Linked DNA regions of Cycloclasticus pugetii PS-1. The main gene of each other region encodes a partner of the protein of the gene in region 2 in a complex. Links are inferred from orthologs where the notes say so. Each region holds a gene or a part of one and is shown on either strand. Other genes may lie near its edges. The genes, in order: dnaB and dnaG.

The links.
Region 1: the proteins of dnaG (region 2) and dnaB are in contact, whole or in part, in a crystal structure (PDB 2R6A), measured with the Geobacillus stearothermophilus proteins. The link is inferred for Cycloclasticus pugetii PS-1 from one-to-one orthologs. Residues at the interface, in WP_049624496.1 of Geobacillus stearothermophilus: Lys456, Leu457, Leu458, Pro459, Ala460, Asn463, Ala464, Leu467, Leu535, Leu536, Ile537, Ala538, Gln544, Glu545, Asp548, Tyr549, His552; in WP_033016901.1 of Geobacillus stearothermophilus: Ser13, Glu15, Ala16, Gln18, Glu91, Leu92, Asp94, Ala95, Val96, Pro97, Thr98, Ala99, Ala100, Asn101, Tyr104, Tyr105, Ile108.

What each region holds. Positions count from the first base shown.
Region 1 is NZ_ARVU01000001.1:730,502-733,692, forward strand. Bases 211-3,073 are described here. They hold dnaB (replicative DNA helicase), read left to right. Parts: upstream 211-874; coding sequence 875-2,272; downstream 2,273-3,073. Other genes in these bases: CYCPU_RS0103565 (DUF2232 domain-containing protein), read left to right, coding at 211-266; rplI (50S ribosomal protein L9), read left to right, coding at 312-761; alr (alanine racemase), read left to right, coding at 2,323-3,073. Also shown: more of CYCPU_RS0103565, read left to right, coding at 1-210; more of alr, read left to right, coding at 3,074-3,191. UniProt on the Escherichia coli protein: The main replicative DNA helicase, it participates in initiation and elongation during chromosome replication. Travels ahead of the DNA replisome, separating dsDNA into templates for DNA synthesis.
Region 2 is NZ_ARVU01000001.1:108,037-111,223, reverse strand. What follows is about bases 1-2,859. They hold dnaG (DNA primase), read right to left. Parts: upstream 2,363-2,859; coding sequence 638-2,362; downstream 1-637. Other genes in these bases: CYCPU_RS0100505 (GatB/YqeY domain-containing protein), read right to left, coding at 2,531-2,859; rpoD (RNA polymerase sigma factor RpoD), read right to left, coding at 1-552. In the rest of the region: more of CYCPU_RS0100505, read right to left, coding at 2,860-2,989; rpsU (30S ribosomal protein S21), read right to left, coding at 3,016-3,187. UniProt on the Escherichia coli protein: RNA polymerase that catalyzes the synthesis of short RNA molecules used as primers for DNA polymerase during DNA replication.

The DNA.
Region 1 (3,191 bases), 620 kb from region 2 along the record:
TAGTATTTGCAATACTGGTTGTGTTAGGCGTGTTATTAGACGGACAGTTTGCCGAATATATATTGAACTTGGATATACAAGTTCTTTTATTGTTTTTTATAGTTGGTGTGTCAGTGGTACATGTAGTAATCAAGGGTAGAGGTGGTAGCCGTTATTTGCTCTTTGTTTTTTACATGGCGATATTTTTTGTGCCACATTTGATCTTGCCTTTGGTGTTGATTGGCTTATCAGATGTTTGGATGGATTGGCGTCAGCGGTTTGTTTGAATCGCACGCTGAGTTAAATTTTAAAATAAATAGGATTTAGTAAAGATGAACATTATTCTTCTTGAAAAGGTAGCAAATTTAGGTAACTTGGGTGACAAAGTAACAGTAAGGCCCGGTTTTGGACGTAATTTTTTAATCCCCGGTGGTAAAGCAGTTCTTGCGACGCCAGCCAGAATTAAAGAATTTGAAGCACGTAGAGCAGACCTTGAAAAAGCAGAAGCTGAGCGTCTAACAAAAGCTCAAGCAAGAGCAGAAGCCATTGAAGTGTTAAACTTAACTATTACTCACCAGGCGGGTGAAGAAGGTAAGTTATTTGGATCGGTCGGCTTACCGGATATTATTAAAGCATGTGCGGATGCAGGTGTAGAAGTTGATAAGCAAGAAATTAAATTACCTGAAGGTTCCATTAGACAGACAGGTGAATTTGAAGTGGCTATCCACTTACATACTGATGTTGTTGCATCACTAAAATTGGCGGTTGTAGCTGAAGCTTAGGACACCACATTTAAAAAAAGCCGGTGTCATTTGGCACCGGCTTTTTTTTGCAAAGAAGATTTCACCTTCCTGTACAATCGTAAAAACTTTCAATTTATCTTCAAAAACTGCTCATGTCTGAAGAACCATTATTTGACTATGAAATGCCCGATGAGACAGAGTTTCTTCGTGTTCCACCTCACTCATTACAAGCCGAACAATCAGTTTTAGGCGGTTTAATGTTAGATAATCAGTGCTGGGATACAGTGGCTGATAAGGTTTCACCAGAGGACTTTTACCGTAAAGAACACCGGCTAATTTTTGAATCGATTGCAGACTTAGCAAAAAAAGACGAGCCTTTCGATGTTGTTACTATTTCCGAAGTGCTCGGGCAAGCTGGGGAATTAGAAAGTGTCGGTGGTTTAGCGTATTTAGGGGCGCTTGCAAAAGATACGCCTAGTGCAGCAAACATTGTTAGCTATGCAGCTATTGTTCGGCAACGATCTGTTCGCCGTCAGCTTATTCATATTGGTAATGAAATATCAGATTCTGGGTTTGATACTGAAGGCCGAGACATAAATGAATTGTTGGACGAAGCTGAAAGTAAAGTTTTTAAAATTGCCGAACAGGGTGCAAAAGGGCAAAAGGGTTTTGAATCGATTAAAAACTTATTGGGCGTAGCCGTTGATAAGATTACCGAATTACATGAAAACCAAAATGCTATTACCGGTGCGAGTACCGGGTTTTCTGATTTAGATGAAATGACATCCGGTCTTCAACCGGCTGATTTAATTATTGTCGCTGGCCGACCTTCAATGGGCAAAACCAGTTTTGCAATGAACTTGGCAGAAAACATAGGCATTCAAAGTGGCTTGCCTATCGCCGTATTTAGTATGGAGATGCCGGGTGATTCATTAGCGATGAGAATGATGTCTTCTTTAGGCCGTATTGATCAGCATAAAGTTAGAACCGGACAGCTTGATGATGATGAGTGGCCACGAATGCAATCTTCAATTAATCTGTTGGCAGAAGCTAAAATATTCATAGATGACACAGGAGCACTGAGCCCCATTGAGGTTCGTGCCCGAGCAAGGCGACTGATGAAAGAACATGGTCAGCTAGGTTTGATTGTTCTCGATTACTTACAATTGATGCAATCACCATCGAAAAGTGAAAGCCGTGTAGCAGAGATTTCAGATATTTCGCGTTCATTGAAAGCCTTAGCCAAAGAGTTAAATGTACCAGTTATTGCTTTATCTCAGTTGAATCGTAATTTGGAGCAACGGCCGAATAAACGACCAGTGATGTCTGACTTGAGGGAGTCGGGAAGTATTGAGCAGGATGCCGATGTTATTATTTTTATTTATAGGGATGAAGTGTATAACGAAGACTCTGACGCAAAAGGTGTGGCAGAAATTATTATTGGTAAACAGCGTAATGGGCCGATTGGCACCTGTCGGTTGACGTTTTTAGGGCAATATACGCGGTTTGAGAACTATGCCAATGACAGTTACATTGATGATGAATATTGATCTGATGGTTAATTAGTGGCCCATCAACGCATTATGACGTTAGAATAATTATGTCTTTTCACCCCGAAGCGGTTATTGATTTATCGGCATTAACACATAATGCTGATGTTGCTCGTCGAGCAGCTCCTAACTCAAAACTTATGGCGGTAATAAAAGCAGATGCTTATGGGCATGGCATGTTAGCGGTTGCTCAGGCGTTATCATCGGTTGATGGTTTTGCTGTAGCACGGCTAGAAGAAGCAATAACACTTAGACAAGCAGGCATCGATAAAATAATTCTTGTGTTAACTGGGTTTTCTTCTCAAGCAGACCTTGAGCAGTTTTGTGCCTATGACCTAGACGCAGTTATTCATAGTGAGTACCAAGTAGAGCTACTCCATTCAGCTGATGTTTCAACACCGATATCTGCTTGGTTAAAAATAAATACGGGGATGAACCGTCTAGGAGTTGATGCGTCCGCAGTGCCGAGGCTTTACGACGCTTTGCAACTATCTGGAAAGCTACGTTTGCCGGTTAAGTTAATGACTCACTTGGCCTGTGCGGACGATATGAATTCATCGTCTACCACCTCTCAAATTAGTGTGTTTGATGAGGCTACGCTCGGTTTGAATGGTGAACAAAGTATTGCTAATTCAGCTGGATTGTTAGGTTGGAAGCATGCACAAAGACACTGGGTGCGTCCTGGCATAATGCTATATGGTGCCAACCCGTTTTGTGACTCAACAGCAAGTGATGATAATTTGCTTCCTGTGATGACACTAAAAAGCAGGGTTCTATCAATAAGAACGGTTAGAAAATCGGGCTGCGTCGGTTATGGTTCAACTTGGCAAGCTAATAGAACCAGCCTAATAGCAATTGTTGCGATTGGTTACGGCGATGGTTACCCGCGCCATGCCGTGACAGGAACACCCGTTTTGGT
Region 2 (3,187 bases):
CGCAGGCTGCGTGTAATCATAGTCGTCTTCTAAATCAACAAAATCTGGAATATAGTCTGCTAGGCGAAGTTCATCACTCTTAATTTTTTCGAACACATCAAAAAAGCGATCCACAACAGCTGGGTAACGAACAATCGCCGCCAACATTTCGTTTTGCCCTTCTTCAATACGCTTAGCTATATCAAGCTCACCTTGGCGAGTTAATAAGCCAACCGTGCCCATTTCACGCATGTACATACGGACAGGGTCTGTCGTTCGGCCTAACTCTTTATCAACGGTTGCTAAAGCAACAGCCGCTACTTCAGCCGCAGCAGATTCATCAACCGTTTGAGCAACGGTGCCATCGGATACAGTATCTGACTCTGGCGCCTCTTCGCTGACACTAATGCCCATATCTGAAATCATTGTAATGATTTCTTCAATACGCTCTGGCTCCACGTCTTGGGGTAGGTGATCGTTCACCTCCGCATACGTCAAGTAACCTTGCTCATGCCCTTTACTAATCAATGCTTTGATTTTAGAGGTTTGTTCTTTCTGTTGTTCTTTATCCATTATGTTCCCGTGAACTAAGTACAAATTTTCGCCAACTGAACCGAGTATTTTAGCAGATATTCTTAATTTATCTACGAATGTTCTTTTATTTCATTAATTCTCTAAGCTCATCTCTTTCTTCTTCACTTAAATCTTCTGCTTTTGCCAATAATATTTCATAACGACTCTTTTTTGCCTGCTCTTTCAAGCGCTCAATTGCGCCTAAAAACTCCTGCTCAGTCGACTCCCCTTCGATTAATCGCTCTTCGGCAAACAATGCTCTAATAATTTTTTCATGTTCGTGCCCACGAAACCGTTCTAGCAGCATTGCTGGCGATACCTCTATATGACCATTTAACACCGAAATAATTTCATTTAATACCGGCATTCCTGGCACATTTAATTGTAACCAAGCGTCTTGTGTATTAATTTTTTGCACCAACGCAGGCTCATGAAGAATCAGCATTATTAAATGCCTCATAGCCGAAAGGGGGGCGGCCCCAGTTTTTTTAACAACTTGTCGCGCACCGAATCGAGGTTTGAAGGAAGCGGCCGCACCTTGCTTTTCCATTTTAGTTAGCTGTGCTAATTGTTTCTTCATTAATTCTGCAAAAGCACCCGCAGGTAATGTATCTAGCAATGGTTTCGCTTGCTCCATAAAACCAGCCCGCCCTTCGATTGTCGTCAACGGGTGCTGTTTACCTAAGTAATCAAAAAAATAACTGGACAACGGCGTCGCCTGCTCTACCAACTGCTCAAAGTGTGAGGCCCCTTTTTCACGAATTAAACTATCAGGATCTTCACCCTCAGCTAACAGTAATACTTTTATTTGCCGTCCAGTGCGCAAAGCTGGCAAAGCATTCGTCACAGCACGCCATGCTGCTTTTTGTCCCGCTGTGTCACCATCCATACATATCACCAAGGTGGACACAGAGCGAAATAATAAATCAACGTGCTCGCGAGTGATTGCGGTACCCAAGGCAGCAACAGCATTTGTAACGCCCTGCTGATAAAGCGAAATAACGTCTAAGTAGCCTTCAACCACAATAATTTGCTGTATTTTAGTAGACGATTTTAGCGCTTCATATAAACCATATACTTCACGGCCTTTATGGTAGAGCGGCGTTTCTGGAGAATTTAAATACTTTGGCTCGCCGCCATCTAGAACTCGACCACCAAACCCGATAGTTTGCCCACGTTTATTACGGATAGGGAAAATAATTCGCTCTCTAAAGCGGTCATACGTTTTATTATTTTCATTCGTCACCACAAGCCCTAATTCACCTAACTGATGGAGCGAATCGTTATCTTGGCCCAACGACGACAGCAAATTACTCCAACCTGGTGGTGCAAAACCTAATTGGAAGGTTTTAGCCACTTCGCCTGTCAGCCCTCTATTTTTCAAGTACTCCGTCGCAATATGACTGGCCCCATGCTGTCGCAGTTGCTGCTGGTAAAAGTCACTCACCTTCTCATTCATACGCAGCAGTGGCGATAAATCCCGTTTCGGTTTCTCCGTTTCAAACCCTTGCTCGCGTACAACTTCCACGCCAGCGCGGCTTGCTAATTCTTCAATTGCTTCTACAAAACTAAAGTGGCTGTAATCCATTAAAAAGCCAATCACCGAACCACTCTGGCCACAACCAAAACAATGATAAAACTGCTTGTCTTGGCTGACAGTAAAACTGGGGGTTTTCTCGTTATGAAAAGGGCAGCAAGCAGAGTAGTTTGCACCTTTTTTTTTCAACGGTAGCAAGCTATCAATCACCTCGACAATATCGGTTCTTGCCAATAAGTCATCAATAAAATGCTGGGGGATTCGACCTGCCATGATTATGGTATTTTATTTACCCTATGATTCTTGCTTGAAGCATAGACGACATTAACAAGCGTTAATACTTTTCTATACGAGCCGGAAGTGCCCAGTGAAATTGATGCGCTTCTCCATGCCTACCAATTTGTCATACAGTGATCATGCGGACCACTAAATAAAAACAAATTAAGAAAGCTTGGCTTTTATTTTACCGCTTGCCGCACCAACGTCTGCACGACCTTGTAATTTAGGGCGAAGAATACCCATCACTTTACCCATATCTTTCATGCCTTGCGCACCAGATTCGGTAATCGCCTGATCGATCAGTTGATCGACCTCTGATTCAGTTAATTGTTGGGGCAAGTACTGCTGGATAATACTTGTTTCTTTTTGCTCTATCAGTGATAGGTCGTCACGACCTGCTTTGTCAAACGCCTCTATTGAATCACGACGCTGTTTGACCATCTTATCGAGCAATTGAAGGACTTGCGTATCATCTAATTCGATACGCTCATCGACTTCTTTTTGCTTAATAGCAGCGAGTATTAAACGAATAACACTCAGCTTTTCTTTTTCTTTAGCCTTCATTGCTAACTTCATATCCTCACGGATACGGTGCAATAAAGGCGTGGCTTGTTCGCTCATTATGTTAACGACGCGAGTAGCAAATATTAGCTACGGCCACGACGAAGGTTGTTCAATGCGCGACGTGTGCGAGACAACCCTTTCAAATGACGTTTAACCGCTGCAGCTGCTTTACGCTTGCGCTCAGCAGTTGGCTTTTCATAAAACTCACGTTTACGTGATTCAGCCAAAACGCCGGCTCTTTCACATGTACGCTTA